DNA from 2 places in the Streptococcus sp. SC1 genome. Region 2 is predicted to be linked to the other one. Evidence: riboswitches for the same ligand, from Rfam matches in the RefSeq annotation. Region 2 holds a riboswitch; the other holds the start of a gene.

Region 1 (8,206 bases), 310 kb from region 2:
GTGAAATATGAAACAAACAATTTTTAATGCCTCGTTAGAGGAAAGTATGAATTTAGTGACAGATCAGTATATCAAAACTTCATTTGAGGATTTCAATGAAAAAGGTTATGAGGGAAAGCTTTTAGGATTTGTTACAATACAATTTATCCTATTTCTAATCTTTCTTTTTAGTATTTGGGTTGATTCTCAAAATTTGCAGTTTTTATTTATGAAAGTAAGTCTCATAAATGGTGCTTTATTGGGATTAGGATTTGTAGGGTTTGTTGGCTATTTAATTGATCTAACCAAAATAAAAAATCAGTCAATCCTATCCTATTATTACTTTAATAAATGGGTTGGTTTTATGACTTTTCTTCTTCTTTTGCAATGTCTAGTAATAGGTATAGCTGGAGCAGGAACGATAATAGGAATGATTTTATCTGGCGCATTATATACGGTTGCTTTTATTCTGTACTTTATTAGACTATTTCAAAATTTTCAGAAGAATACGCTCGAAATTTTATATCAAGAGTCTACTTACTCAAATAGAGGAGCAGATTTTCTCGACCGTTTTGTTGTATTTGCAAAAAGGTACGGAGGGCTTATCCTATTCCTAATAGTTATTTTCCGTATCTTTTTCCCAAACTCGGATCTTATTCAGCAAAATGGTACCTTTCGTTCAATTTTTGTAGCCATTAATCCAATAATATTTGTCCCCTTCCTTTACTTTCTGTATGTTTTAAGTGTGAACAATTTTCAAGGCTACTATCTCAAAAAATATTTGGAAGATTACCGCCAGTTATCTGACTACTCCATAGAAGACTGGTATGGGAAAGAATCGAAAAGATACAAAGAGTCGTTGGATCAGGAAGTTTAGTCAATGCTGGCTTACCCACTCGATTTTTATGGTGATGGTACCTCCTTTTACAATGGAACCTGAACCAAATAGGAGAAAATAAATGGATAAGATACAAAAAGATATTAATGAAGCACTAGAAACAGCACGAAGATTAAACTTAGTAAAGGCGATTTTTGGACTATCTCTATATTCTCTTATGGTTATGATTGGGACGTCTTTACCGATAAGTTTATTTCGAATGGCTAGTGAAGCTGGGCATGACCCAGCTATACCACTGACATCAATGGTTACACAGCTGACATCAGTAGAAAAAGGGCTCATTCCCCCAGATAGTTTCTTTGGCTTTCTTTTTTTGCTTTGTTGCGGTCATTTTACTTGTTTTTATATTATTTCTAAAAGAAATCGCATTAAAGCATACTTAATGACTCAGATTTTTCAATTATTTTTGCTCGTAATTTCATATTATAGTTGGTTTATAGCTGCCTTGTATTTAATCCCCCTAGTTGCAATTCGTATCGTCTACTGGATTGGATTTGTATTATCACTGATTTACCTTGTTTATATCCTTGTCACAAAGCAGCGTGCTAGAAAAGATTATTTTGATTCTCTAAATATCAAAAAATTTTTGAATGTTATTTTATTCTTATGGTTGTTGATGTATGGAATCAATCTCTTCACCAACGGACTCAATCATTTTCTGGCGTATCTCTTGCTTGCTTTATTGCCAATTTCACCTGTTCTCTTAGGACTATTTTTGGTATCATTTTTCAAATCCAATGTAGTAACGCTAGAGAACTTGAATACAGTCAATAAAAATCAGGAGAAATACCGTGAAGAGTATGGCTATACCATCGAGGAATGGTATGGGAAAAAGTCAAAAATGTACAAGGAACATGTTAAGAAGCAACGAGGCATTAGTAAATAAATATCTATCCGAAAATTTCCATCTGGTTTGACTTCAGGTGGTTTTTCTATGCTCTTCTCAAGCTGATTTGATATTGTAGTATTACATGATGTGAGTAATAAGGCTACACTAATGGATTTTAAAGGTGAAGATTGTACTCGAGAGAATCTAGCTAGTGATTGTACTGACCTTTATCAAAATATATCAAGAGGTTGCTTAACAAGCAATCAGCTAACCTTCCCAGTATCTATTTCTAACAAAAAGTGAGGCTAAGACTTGTTCCTAGCCTCTTTTTTGATGGTGTAGATAAGGGAAAGGCAGAAGCGTTCTGTGCAGGGGTTTAGTTCTATATAGAATTTTTCTAAGATAAGTATTTCTAAATGATTTTTATTGCATTTGCAATAAAAATCTGCTATACTATCTTCAGAAGGAGGAGGTATGTCAATTTTACGTGAGATTGGAATCATTGCTCGGGCTTTGGACTCTATCGCTAATATTGAGTTTCGTGACATAGATTTGGCGCGGGGGCAGTATCTCTATCTGGTGCGGATTGCGGAGAATCCTGGGATTATCCAGGAGGAGCTGTCAGACTTGCTCAAGGTGGATCGCTCAACGGTGGCTCGTTCAGTCAAGAAGCTAGAAAGTAAAGGTTTACTGGAACAGCGGCCAGCTGCCAATAACCGCAAGAACAAGGAATGGTTCGTCACTGAGAAGGGGGCAGTTCTCTATCCTTTTATCCTAGCGGAAAACGAATATTCGGAGCAGGTTTCGTTGGAAAAATTTTCAGAAAACGAGCGGAAAGAGTTAGAGAAGTTGCTGGTTCGCGTCCGAGAGAATATTACCAAGGACTGGGAGCTGGTCAAAAAAGGCCAGAAAAGAAATTATTGAGGTAGAACATGAAAATTACAGTTGAAAATGAATTTTGGGCTTTGTTTCCAGAAGCTCAGATTAGTGTTTTAGTGGTCAAGGGACTGGATAATAGAGTGGATGAAAGTAAGGATCCTTATTTCAAATCCCTGCTGGATAAGGGCGCAAAGCGAGCAGCAGACTTTATTCCAGATGAGAATTTCACTCAGAATGATGTCATTCAGGAGTGGCGGCAGGCTTTCAGCCAATTCAAGACTAAAAAAGGAGCGCGTTCCTCTATCGAAGCCCTACTCAAGCGGGTCAGTCAAGGACGGGAATTCAACCCAATCAATCCCTTAGTAGATATTTATAATAGTGTTTCCCTCTCTTATGCCGTTCCTTGTGGCGGAGAGGATTTGGACAAGGTTGCTGGAGGCCTTTATCTGGGTAAGGCCAAGGGTGGCGAAGCCTTTTTCCCACTGGGATCTGAGACTGATGCACCAGCTTTACCGGAAGAAATCATCTACTATGATGAAGAGGGAGCAGTCTGCCGTTGCCTTAATTGGCGAGAAGCGCAGCGAACCATGTTGACAGAAGAGACCAAGGACGCCATCTTGGTTATCGAAGCCATCAATGGAGAGCAGGCGGCGCGTGCCAAATCAGCTATGACTGAACTCCAGACTCTAATTGAGGACTATTTTGGGGTCAAGGGTGATATTACCTACTTGACAGCTGAAAATCCCAGCTTGGAAGTCTAAAAATTAAAACATCTGGATCAGAATTATCTGGTCCAGATTTGTTTTTATAGGAGAAATAAGCCGAGCCATCTTATTTTGCCTTGTTTTTGAAGACAAAAATTTTGCTGAAGACATAGTTGAGAACGATAATCAGCACTTGAGCTATCAAGGTTTCAATGGTGTTGACCATCTTAATATCGTTGTGAACGAATTGACCAATAATCTGCGGGAAGCTAGTGACAAAGATAAAGGTTAGCAGCAAGTTCAAGGCCATAGTTGCCAGTCGGGCTGTGAAAAATTTGACCAATCGTACTGGCCAGCCCTGTCTTTTTTGCTTGAAAACGATGGTATCGTTGGTCACAAAGGCAAAGAGAATGCCCAGAATATCACCGATTATCGTAGCCAGTAGTTCGTTTCCTGTCAGTTCATAGCAGAGCATCCGACTGACGACAGAGACAAGAGTGGTTGCCACACCAAAGAAAAGATAGGATAGAACCTCATTGTCAAAGAATTTTTTAATCAAAGTTTTCATAAGCATAGTCTATCACATTTCTAGGATTTATGCTATACTAGTGAAGTTGTCGATTTTTGGGAGATGATTTTCCCGTCTGACGCAACCCTTGGCGCTTAACTTCTTTCGCCAAGCATATTACACGCGCTCATGCGCTAAAGGAGAAAACATGAAACAAGAAAACTTGTCAGTTCGTGATTTGGTTCAGATTGCCATTGTTGCTGCTATTTATGTAGCCCTTACGATTACGCCCCCTTTAAATGCTATAAGCTATGGTGCTTACCAGTTCAGAATTTCTGAAATGATGAACTTTATGGCCTTTTACAATCGTAAATACATCCTGGGAGTGACCATCGGCTGTATGATTGCCAATCTATATAGCTTTGGAATCATTGACGTCTTTGTCGGCGGTTGGTCAACTTTAGTCTTCCTATCATTAGGTGTCTACCTTTTCAGTCGCTATAAGGATCAATACCTGATTAAAGATTTGCTTCGTTTGGATCATTTTTATTTTGCGATTTTCTTCTCTATTTCGATGGTGACGATTGCAGCAGAGTTGTATTTCTTACAGGGCTTGCCATTCTTCCTGACTTGGTTTACAACGGCTATTGGAGAATTTGCTTCTTTGATTGTTGGAGCTATCATTATTAACCAGATTGCTAAAAGGATTGATTTGACAAAATAAGACAGCAGAGAGCGGAATTTCCGCTCTTTTTATGTCTTCTTTTTTAGTGAGAATTCGGGACAAATAGAGGAAGATTTTGTGTATTTGTGATAAAATAGAAGTATGAAAGAAAGAATGTCAGAATTAGTCAAATTGCTCAATCGATACGCCCATGAATACTATACGGCAGACAGGCCAAGTGTATCAGACAGCGAGTATGACAGACTCTATCGTGAGTTAGTAGAGTTAGAAGAAAAGTACCCAACTGATATCCTACCTGATAGCCCAACGCATCGGGTGGGTGGGAAGATTTTAGAAGGATTTGAAAAATATCCACACCAGTATCCTCTCTTTAGTTTGCAGGATGCTTTTTCACGTGAAGAATTAATGTCTTTTGACCAGCGGATTCGCAAGGAATTTCCCCAGGTTTCCTATATTTGTGAGCTCAAGATTGATGGGCTTTCTATTTCCCTGACCTATGAAAAGGGAATCTTGGTAGCAGGGGCGACTCGGGGAGATGGCTCTGTTGGTGAAAATATCACGGAAAACCTCAAGCGGGTCAAGGATATTCCTCTGACTTTGAAAGAACCGCTGGATATTACGGTTCGTGGAGAATGCTACATGCCCAAGGCTTCCTTTGATGCGGTCAATCAGCTGCGGCAGGAGAATGGTGAGCCTGAGTTTGCCAATCCTCGAAATGCGGCAGCAGGAACCTTGCGCCAGTTGGATACAGCGGTTGTGGCCAAGCGCAATCTAGCAACCTTCCTCTACCAAGAAGCCAGTCCGACTGAGGCTGGCAGCCAGGAAGCAGTCCTGAATAAGCTGGCGTCTTTGGACTTCTCAGTCAATCCGATTCATTTTCTAGCGGATTCGATTGATGGCGTTTGGGAATTTATTGAAAAGATTGCTCAGGAACGGGATAGTCTGCCTTATGAGATCGACGGTATTGTCATCAAGGTCAATGACCTGGCGGTGCAAGAAGAACTTGGCTTTACGGTCAAGGCACCTAAGTGGGCCATCGCTTATAAGTTTCCAGCTGAGGAAAAGGAAGCCCAGCTTCTGTCTGTTGACTGGACAGTCGGTCGGACGGGAGTTGTAACTCCGACAGCCAATCTGACACCAGTTCAGCTAGCGGGAACGACAGTCAGCCGAGCAACCTTGCACAATGTGGACTATATTGCGGAGAAGGATATTCGTCAGAAAGACACAGTTATCGTCTATAAGGCAGGGGATATTATTCCTGCTGTCTTGCGCGTGGTGGAGTCCAAGCGGGTCTCAGAGGAGGCTTTGGAAATACCAAGTCACTGTCCGAGCTGTGAGAGTGAGCTGGTGCATTTCGAGGACGAAGTGGCTCTGCGTTGTATCAATCCGCTCTGTCCAGCCCAGATCAAGGAAGGCTTGATTCACTTTGCCAGCCGGGATGCTATGAATATTACTGGCCTTGGTCCAGCAGTGGTCGAAAAGGTCTTTGATAAGAACTTGGTCAAGGATGTGGCTGGAATTTATCGACTTTCTGTAGAAGATTTGCTGACCTTGGACGGCTTTAAGGAAAAATCAGCGAATAAATTGTATAATGCCATTCAAGCTTCTAAGGAAAACTCAGCAGAGAAATTGCTCTTTGGTCTGGGAATCCGTCACGTGGGAAGCAAGGCTAGTCGGATTTTGATGGAGAAATTCCACGATATGATCAAGTTGTCACAGGCCAGTCAAGAGGAAATTGCTTCTATTGACAGTTTGGGGACAGTTATCGCTCAGAGTCTGCATTCTTACTTTGAGCAGGAAGGCAGTCAGCTTCTGCTGCAAGAATTACAAGAAGCTGGCGTCAACCTAGACTATCTAGGGGAGAAAGTGGCAGCCGATGCCGCTCTCGCTGGCAAAACAGTCGTATTGACCGGAAAATTACAAAAATTAACACGGAATCAAGCTAAAGAAAAATTGTTGAGCTTGGGCGCAAATGTTGCTGGAAGTGTGTCTAAAAAGACAGATTTGGTGGTGGCAGGTAGCGATGCAGGCAGCAAATTGACCAAAGCTCAAGAACTTGGGATCGAGATTCGAGACGAGGACTGGCTAGATAGCTTATGAGGCTGAGTATGGAAAATAAAATAAAAAAAGCAAGATTAATTTATAACCCAACTTCTGGGCAGGAAATTATCAAAAAAAATATTGCCGAAGTCTTGGATGTCTTGGAAGATGTTGGCTATGAGACCAGTGCCTATCAGACGACTCCAGAGCCTTTCTCTGCTCAGCGAGAAGCTGAAAGAGCAGCAAGAGCAGGTTTTGATTTAGTTATAGCAGCTGGTGGAGATGGGACCATCAATGAAGTAGTGAATGGGGTTGCGGGCTTAGATGTGCGCCCCAAGCTGGCTTTCATCCCAACTGGTACTACCAATGATTATGCGCGTGCTTTGAAAATTCCGATGGGAGATCCAGTAGCGGCAGCCCGTATTATAGAAAAGAACCAGACGATTCAGATGGATATCGGCCGGGCTTATGGCAGCAAATACTTTATCAACATTGCGGCGGCAGGCACGCTGACAGAGCTGACTTACAGTGTCCCTAGTGAAGTCAAGACCCGTCTAGGCTATCTGGCTTATGTAGCCGAAGGAGCCAAAATGCTGCCACGCTCCAAATCCCGTAAGGTACGGATTGAGCATGACCATGGTGTTTTTGAGGGCAAGATTTCGCTTGTCTTTGCAGCCTTGACCAATTCTATCGGAGGCTTTGAAAAACTAGCGCCAGATACAAAACTGGACGATGGAAATTTCACCTTGATTCTTGTAAAAACGGCTAAGTTGTTTGATATGCTTAGTCTCATCATACAGGCAATTAATGGTGGCCAACATGTGACGGATGCTAATGTTGAATATCTGAAAACCAGCAAATTGAAGCTAGAAGTATTAGATAAAAAAGCACCCTTTATGTTGAATCTGGACGGTGAGTACGGAGGAGATACACCAGTAGAATTGGAAGTTTTACACAATCATCTGGAGTTTTTCGCCAATATAGATGAAATCGATGAGAGCGCTCTTTCCTTAGAAAAATTAGAATGAAGAGATAAATGAAAATGCTAGACTATAAGGTCATTGTCCATTACCACAATCCTAAGGGAGATTACTTTTCTTATGATTTGTGGCAGTGGCAGACAGATCAGTGGGGAAAAGAAGCACCTTTTTCTAAACTAGATTATTTTGGTATCCAGGGAGAACTATCTTTTAAAAGTTGGGAGCCTCTTAGTCAGGCTCATGTGATTGTCAAGCGTTCAGACTGGTCCAGCCAATCTTGCGACTACCACATTGATTTATTGCCAGTTCATTTGCCTACAGAGGTTTGGTTGATTGAAGGAGATCATCAGGTCTACTATTCCTTGCAAGCGGCGACGACGAGCCACCAATATTCGCGGCGACGTCCTCATAATTTCGATGTGGCCATGCGGTCGGATTATTTTGACGAATGCTGGGGCTACCAAGGTTGGCTTGGGCACCGTCTGCAGGGGCAAGTAAATGAATTTAAAGTTTGGGCTCCGACAGCCAAAAAGGTTGAATTGGTAGTTTATGAAACTTCCTATAATCAAGCAGCTGTTTATAAAGAATTCCCTATGGAAAAGGGCGAGATTTACTCGCACGATCATGCTAAAAATACAATCGGAGTTTGGTCGGTAGAAGTGCCGGAAGATTTAGCTGGTAAGGCCTATCAGTATCATGTTCAT
Region 2 (8,206 bases):
TTGCAGTTAAGGAGATTCCTGTCGCAGCAATGCCTCGCGGACATGTCAATGCTGACTTACGCGGTGCCTTCAAGGCCGTTGTCAACACTGAAACCAAGGAAATCGTCGGGGCAACTATTTTCTCAGCGGGAGCTCAGGAAATTATCAATATCCTGACTGTAGCCATGGATAATAAGATTCCTTACACTTACTTGAGCAAGCAAATCTTCACCCACCCGACTTTGGCTGAAAACCTCAATGATTTATTTGCTATTTAATTTGAAGCCCCCGACGGGGCTTTTACAATCCCTACGAAATTTAACTACATTTCAACCTCTTTTTGTGGTACAATAATGCTAGTTTATTTTAAAAAGATTGAGGAAAATTATGTCTGAACTGTATGATATTACGATTGTCGGCGGCGGTCCAGTTGGCTTATTCGCTGCATTTTACGCTCATTTGCGCCAAGCCAAGGTTAAAATCATCGATTCCCTGCCTCAGCTGGGTGGCCAGCCAGCCATTCTCTATCCAGAGAAGAAGATTCTGGATGTACCGGGCTTTACTAATTTGACTGGCGAAGAGTTGTCTCAGCGTCTGATTGAGCAGCTGGAGACTTTCCAGACTGAGATTTGCCTCAATGAAACAGTGCTGGATATCGTCAAATCTGATGAAGGCTTCACCATCACGACTTCTCAAGCCCAGCATCAGACCAAAACCATTATCATCGCCATGGGAGGCGGCGCCTTCAAACCTAGGGCTTTGGAGCTAGACGATGCTGAATCTTACAGTAACCTCCACTATCACGTTTCAAACATCAGCCAGTACGCTGGTAAAAAAGTTGTTGTTCTGGGAGGCGGCGATTCGGCTGTTGACTGGGCACTAGCTTTTGAAAAGATTGCAGAAACCAGCCTAGTCCACCGTCGGGATAACTTCCGAGCTTTGGAGCATAGTGTGGAAGAACTCAAGGCTTCTAGTGTTGAAATTAAGACACCCTTTGTACCTCATCTATTAATCGGCGAAAATGGCAAGATTACCCACTTGGAAATCAGCCAAGTCAAGGGAGAGGATAGTCAGCTTTTGCCTCTGGATCATCTCTTTGTCAACTACGGTTTTAAATCCTCTGTCGGCAATCTCAAAGATTGGGGCTTGGAGCTTAACCGTCACAAGATTTTGGTCAATAGCAAGCAAGAAACTTCCGTGCCAGGTATCTATGCAGCTGGAGACTGCTGTAGCTACGAGGGGAAGATTGATTTGATTGCGACCGGGCTAGGTGAGGCACCTACTGCTGTCAACAATGCCATTAACCATATTTATCCTGAGCAAAAAGTCCAACCCAAACATTCTACAAGCCTATAAAAAAACAGCTGCCGAGCTCAAGCTCAGCAGCTTTTATAATTCATCTGCAATTTTATTGATTTTTCTCAAGCGATGATTGACACCGCTCTTAGTTAGAGGTCGGCTCAGACTATCAGCTAGCTGCTGGATGGAGTAGTCCGGATGCTGGATACGAAGTTGAGCAACCTCCTGCAGGTCTACAGGTAAACTCTCAATGCCAATATTATCATTGATTTTGGCAATATTGTTGATGGTTTTCATACTTGCTGTAACTGTGCGAGCGATGTTCGCTGTCTCCGCATTATTGGCGCGATTGAGATCATTGCGCGCTTCCCGCATAAGCTTAAGAGACTCAAACTCAGCCATGGCTTCCATAGCACCGATGACAATGAGAAAATCCATGATATCCTCAGCCCGCTGCAGATAAGTGACAGCCCCCTTCTTACGCTCGATGGTCTTGGCATCCAGTAGGAAACGACGCATCAAGGCAGCCAAATCCTCAGCATGATCCAGATAAACGGATAAGATTTCTAGCTGGTACTTGCCTGAGTCTGGCTCCCGCATGCTGCCATTCGAGAGAAAGGCTCCCCGAAGATAGGAACGACTGGCTTCATCATCTGATAAAATGGCCTGGTCAATCCCGGCCTCGATACCAAAAAAGGAGTCAGCCAAGTGCAGGTCAGATAGGATTTCTTCCACTTTTTGATCTAGAAATACTGTATAAACGCGATTCTTGCGCAGATTAGTCTTCTGATGGTGGCGGATTTCTGATTTGACCTGATAAAGGTCCGACAGCAATTCATAGAGATGGCGAGCAATCTTGGCATTTTCTGTTGAAATGGATAAGGTGAGGCCGGTCGAAGAAATTCCTAAACTACCAGCCATCTTGATCATGGCAGCCAACTCGTTTTTGTCTTTTACAGATAAGCTTAAAAGCTCTTCTTTTACTTTTACTGTGAAGCTCATTTGCGCACCTGTATAATCTGCATCAATTCATCCACAAGTAACTCTCCATCATGGAAAGCTCCGCCATTTTCCAATCGAAGGAAATTCGATGAAATGACACGCGGAACTTGCTCTTGCAGCCCTCGAAAATTATGCTCAACTTGAACCAGATATTCATCAAATTTATTGCTATTCATATACTCGCGCGGAACTGGCTCGATATTGACCAAGACAGTATCAATGAACTTTTTGCCCAGATGACGATGCAATACTTGAACGTGGTCGCTATCTGAAAAGTGCTCGGTTTCGCCACGTTGAGTCATAATATTGCAAACATAGGCTACTTCTGCCTTAGTATCTAAAATAGCTTGTCCGATTTCTTCAATTACGAGGTTTGGCAAGATGGAGGTGAAGAGAGAACCCGGTCCCAGCACCACCATATCGCTATCCAAAATGCTCTGGACCACCTTTCTACTAGCAACAGGCTTTTCATCATCATAGGTATTGGTCACATAGACCCGCTCAATCATACCAGCCTTACTAGCTAGATTGCTCTCACCGACAACTTCTGTTCCATCTGTAAACACAGCATGCAGAGTCAGCGGAGTATCGCTTGAAGGGTAGATTTTACCTGTTGTATGGAAGAACTTGGTCAGAAGCTGCATGGCATTATAGGTCGAACCCTGCATTTCGGAAATGCCTGCAATAATCAGATTCCCAAGGGGATGACCTGCTAGAACGCCGTCTCCTTTGGCAAAGCGATACTGGAAGACCTTCTCATAAAACTTTGGCATATCAGACATAGCCACCAAAACATTTCGCAAGTCACCCGGCGGCGTCAGCTGCTGGATGTTCTTACGCAGCTCACCAGAACTGCCGCCATCATCTGCAACTGTGACAATGGCTGTGATCTCCACATCCTTTTTCCGCAGGCTGTTTAAAATAACTGAAATTCCTGTACCGCCGCCGATAACTGTAATTCTCGGTTTTCTCATGAGCGGTTCACCGTTTCCTTCCGGCGATTTTTGTCACGATGACTGGCATTGACTGGCCAGTTTTTCGCTAAATCATCCGCCAAACGCTGTGCAAAAGCCACACTGCGGTGCTGTCCGCCCGTGCAGCCAACTGCGATAGTCAGCACAGACTTTCCTTCCTTTTGATAGCCGGGCAAAATCGGCTCAATCAGGCCCAGCAAATGCTGGTAAAACTCTTCTGACTCCGCATGGTTCATGACATAATCAAAGACATCCTTGTCCAATCCTGTCTGATTGCGCAGCTCAGGTTTATAGTAGGGATTAGGCAAAAAACGTACATCAAAAACCAAGTCCGCATCCAGAGGCAAACCGTATTTGAAACCAAAACTCATAACCTCGATGCGGAAACTGTGCAGATCAGCCTGGTTTGAAAATTGTTCAGAGATGGTCTTTCTGAGCTCCCGTGGTGTCAGTTCCGTCGTATCTACAACATTTTGACTGAGATTTTTCAGAGGAGCTAAAAGTTCGCGCTCCAGTTTAATACCATCTAAAATTCGCCCGTCGGCGGCCAAGGGATGACTGCGTCTAGTTTCCTTATAGCGAGCCACCAACTCCTTGTCGGCCGCATCCAAAAATAGAATTTTAAAATCAATTTCCGTGCTTCTTTCTAGCTCATCCAGAATATCCTGAATCTCCAAAAAGAAGGAGCGACTCCTCATATCAACAACCAGAGCCAACTTATCATTGTCCTTTGTTCCTTCGACCAACTGCAAAAACTTTGGTACTAGGGTCGGCGGCATGTTATCAATGGTAAAATAACCCAAATCCTCAAAAGACTGGATAGCGACAGTCTTTCCGGCACCGCTCATTCCTGTCACAATCACTAATTGAATCTTGTGTTCAGCCATTCTTTCTCCCTTCGTCTAACATTTTATTTCTAAAAAAGGACGGGAAACTTCTCCCGGTCCCAATCATTTATTCTACGATCTCAGCAATGACTTCGATTTCGATTTTTACATCACGAGGCAAGCGAGCCACTTCTACTGCCGAACGAGCTGGAAACTCGCTTTTAAAGGCCGTTTTGTAGACCTCATTAAATGGCACAAAATCATTGATATCACTTAGGAAACAGGTTGCCTTGATCACATGGTCAAAATCTGTTCCAGCTGCTTCCAAAATAGCTCCTACATTTTTTAAAACTTGCTGGGTCTGCTCTTCAATCGTTGCACCTACAATTTCTCCCGTCTCTGGTGACAAAGGAATCTGACCACTTGCAAATAAAAGGTTGCCAACGATTTTTCCTTGGACATAAGGTCCGATTGCTGCTGGTGCTTTATCTGTTTGTACTATTTTTGCCATTGTATTCTCCTCATTTCTTTTATCTTACTTATTATATCATAAAGTCAAAAGACTGACTATTCTTGTCCTCCTTCCCATTGACTTTTAGGAAATTTTTCTTTATGATAGTAAATGCATAATTCAAAACACTTGTTTTGGACTGGTTCGCAAACTTCCCAGTATAAAAAACTAAGTACCCTTATATTCTAAAGTAATGTAATTGCGCATAGTTTTTTCTGGTGTCCTGCCACTTTGGCAGAACTAACTGAGAGGTTGAGACGGAGGTTTCAGCCTTATTTTATTTCTCAAAAGGAGGACCTATGAAAAGAAAAGTTATTATTGACTGCGACCCTGGCATAGACGACAGCCTAGCCCTACTCTATGCCCTGCAACACCCTGACTTAGAGGTCGTTGCTTTGACCATAGTCGCTGGAAATGTCCCAGTGGAACTTGGTCTTGAAAATGCCTTTAAGATCCTAGAAAGGCTGAATAGGCTGGATATTCCAGTTTATGTAGGAGCCGACAAGCCCTTGGTTCGTGACTTTCTCTCCGCCCAGGATACCCACGGTATGGATGGACTAGGGGAAAGTGGGATAACAAGAAATAGTTCCACCCAAGCCCAGCCACAAGCAGCTTATGATTTTCTAGCTGACTATTTCCAGAAAAATAGTGATACTTCCATCATTGCACTAGGACCTTTGACCAATATTGCCTTGGCTCTTAGGAAAAATCCTACACTTGGGCAACATCTAGACCGATTTGTCAGCATGGGCGGCAATTACAAATCGCACGGCAACTGTTCGCCCGTAGCTGAGTACAACTACTGGTGCGATCCACATGCAGCCCAAGAAACCTACGAAAAACTTGGAAAAAAGATTGAAATGGTCGGTCTAGATGTCACGCGAAAGATTGTCTTGACACCCAATCTATTGGAATATATGCGTTTTATCAATCCTGAAGTCGCTGACTTTGTCGGAAAAATCACTCGTTTTTACTGGGATTTTCATTGGGAGTATGAACATATCATCGGTTGTGTCATCAACGATCCCTTGGCCGTTGCCCATTTCCTGCATGAGGACCTTTGCCAAGGCTTTGACTCCTTCGTCGATCTTGCAACGGAAGGTATTGCCGTGGGACAAACACTAGTTGATGCCTATCATTTTTATGGTAAGCAAGCCAATGCTAAGGTGCTGACCCAAGTAAACACCCACCTCTTCTTTCAGGATTTTCTCTCCGTGATACTCAACACGTCAAAGGAAATTATCTGCCAAGATCTGGAAACTTTAAATTTAGGATAAAATTATGAAAAAAACAACACCATTTACCATCACATTTACAGCTATCTGCATCGCTCTAAACTATATCGGGGCCAACATCGCACTTTTTCTAAAACTTCCTGTTTATTTGGATACTTTTGGAACGATATTGGCCAGCCTCATTTTAGGACCTATTTGGGGAGTAGGAACAGCGGTTGCCAGTGCTCTTATTAGCGCTTTTACAACAGACATTTCTGCTATTTATTTCTCTCCAGTAGCCATTCTTTTGGCTCTGCTTGTCTCAGTCTTTTTCACTTCTGCTTCAAAACCAAGACTAAACCTTCTCTGGAAAACGGTTCTAGTTTCACTACCAGCTACTGCTTTGGCCTCTCTGATTACCGTCATTGTCTTCAAAGGAATTACCCCAAGCGGCTCTAGTATTATCGTTCAAGGTTTACACGGTTTAGGCTTAGATTTGGTCACCAGCACCATCATCGTCCAAGCGCTAACCGACTATGCAGACCGCCTCATCGTTATCGGAGTCAGTCTGGTCTTCATTCCACAACTCAAAAAAGTCAGCCCAAGAATCTTTGCAAAATCCAACAATGCATAAATCAAAAGAACTACTCAGAAACAGTGATTTCGAGTAGTTCTTTTTAGTTTAACATTTGTCTTTTATCCGTCTTTAATGTTAAGTTATAAAAAAGGAGTAGGCAGACCCTTCTAGAGTCCAATCCTACTCCCGAGCTACATTTGAGATTAGTTTCGTCCTTTGAGAACAGCCTCAATGATAGCCATTCTGACAAAGACGCCATTTGTCATTTGTTCTACAATCCGAGATTTTGGAGCTTCAACCAAATGGTCTGCAATTTCTACATCGCGATTGACAGGCGCTGGGTGCATCAGGATAGCGGTATCCTTCATACGATCATAGCGCTCTTGCGTCAAACCATGAAGTTTATGATAATTTTCCTTAGAGAAAATAGAGTTGTAGTCATGGCGCTCATGCTGTACGCGCAGGAACATCATCACGTCCACTTGGTCAATCACTTCATCAATGGTTACGAACTTACCATAGTCAGCAAACTCCGCACTTCTCCACTCATCTGGACCAGCAAAGAAGAGCTCGGCACCAAGACGTTTCAAGATTTGCATATTAGACTTGGCTACACGAGAGTGATCAAGGTCACCAGCGATAGCTACTTTCAAACCATCAAAATGACCGAATTCTTGGTAAATTGTCATCAAGTCAAGCAAACTTTGACTCGGATGCTGACCAGAACCATCACCACCATTTACGATAGAAGTTGTAATTGTTGGGCTTTCGATCAATTCTTTATAGTAATCCACCTCAGGGTGACGGATGACACAGACATCTACACCGAGAGCTGACATAGTCAAAATCGTGTCATACAAAGTTTCTCCCTTGTTGACTGAGCTTGTCTTGACATCAAAGTCAAGCAGGTCGCATCCAAGTTTTAATTCTGCTACTTCAAAAGCCTTGTGAGTCCGAGTTGAAGATTCAAAGAAGAGATTTGCAACGATATGCTGCTCATCATAATGAACCTTTGCGCCGTTTTTAAATTCAATCCCGCGCTTGATCAAAGCCATTACTTCTTCGTTCGTGAGGTGTTCCATAGATACAAGATTTTTAAGTGCGATTTGATTTGATGACATGATGTTATACTCCTTTTTTATTAAAAACTTTGGACAAATGTAGCAATCTCGTCAGCCTAATTTTTAGGTTCTGGCAGGATGAGGTAGAGGGCAATTCCGAGAACAGTTGACAAGGCAACTCCTGAAACTTGCAGACCTGATAGTTGCAGGGTCAGACCACCGATACCAGATACCAGAACGACACTAGCAATCAGCAGGTTCTTTTTGTTGTCAAAATTGGTTTGCGCTTCAATCAGAATTTTCAAACCACTGGAAGCAATTACCCCGAAGAGGGCGATGGAAATGCCTCCCAAAACTGGACTTGGAATCGATTGGAGCAGGGCGGATACTTTCCCAACAAAACTCATGATAATCGCCAATATAGCAGCACCAGCAATCACATAAACGCTGTAGATTTTATTGAGCGCCATAACCCCGATATTCTCACCGTAGCTGGTCACTGGCGGAGCACCAAAGATACCCGCGATGACCTGAGCCAGACCATCCCCAGCCAAAGTCTTATCCAAACCAGGCTCTTTAAAGAAATCCTTGCCTGTCAAGCTATTCAGAACCATCACATGCCCAAAGTGCTCTGTCATCGTTACAAAGGCGATCGGTGCCATTGTTAGAATTGCACTTGGATACAATTTAAAATCATAATCTATAAACGGAAGATTCATCGGCGGAACGTGGAACCAAGAAGCTTTTGTCACGTTGGCAAAA

Evidence for each region. A riboswitch is a leader RNA that binds a small molecule or an ion and turns the genes downstream of it on or off. The one in region 2 is predicted to bind preQ1.
Region 1: it holds a riboswitch for preQ1, as region 2 does, so the genes downstream of both, PAN94_RS04470 (QueT transporter family protein) here and PAN94_RS02880 (nucleoside hydrolase) in region 2, are expected to answer to the same signal.

What each region holds. Positions count from the first base shown of each region.
Region 1 covers NZ_JAQCMU010000002.1:321,489-329,694, reverse strand. Annotated here, with positions in the region: gene PAN94_RS04495 (hypothetical protein) at 8-856, shown strand; gene PAN94_RS04490 (hypothetical protein) at 939-1,763, shown strand; gene PAN94_RS04485 (MarR family winged helix-turn-helix transcriptional regulator) at 2,181-2,630, shown strand; gene PAN94_RS04480 (B3/B4 domain-containing protein) at 2,639-3,346, shown strand; gene PAN94_RS04475 (GtrA family protein) at 3,417-3,857, opposite strand; PreQ1 riboswitch class II at 3,886-4,008, shown strand; gene PAN94_RS04470 (QueT transporter family protein) at 4,006-4,521, shown strand; gene ligA (NAD-dependent DNA ligase LigA) at 4,624-6,582, shown strand; gene PAN94_RS04460 (diacylglycerol kinase family lipid kinase) at 6,591-7,550, shown strand; gene pulA (type I pullulanase) at 7,565-8,206, shown strand, end outside.
Region 2 covers NZ_JAQCMU010000002.1:15,908-24,113, reverse strand. Annotated here, with positions in the region: gene PAN94_RS02910 (FAD-containing oxidoreductase) at 1-257, shown strand, start outside; gene PAN94_RS02905 (NAD(P)/FAD-dependent oxidoreductase) at 367-1,335, shown strand; gene whiA (DNA-binding protein WhiA) at 1,369-2,280, opposite strand; gene PAN94_RS02895 (YvcK family protein) at 2,277-3,254, opposite strand; gene rapZ (RNase adapter RapZ) at 3,251-4,141, opposite strand; gene PAN94_RS02885 (RidA family protein) at 4,209-4,592, opposite strand; PreQ1 riboswitch class I at 4,726-4,770, shown strand; gene PAN94_RS02880 (nucleoside hydrolase) at 4,892-5,869, shown strand; gene PAN94_RS02875 (LytS/YhcK type 5TM receptor domain-containing protein) at 5,874-6,440, shown strand; gene PAN94_RS02870 (aspartate carbamoyltransferase catalytic subunit) at 6,587-7,504, opposite strand; gene PAN94_RS02865 (uracil-xanthine permease family protein) at 7,561-8,206, opposite strand, start outside.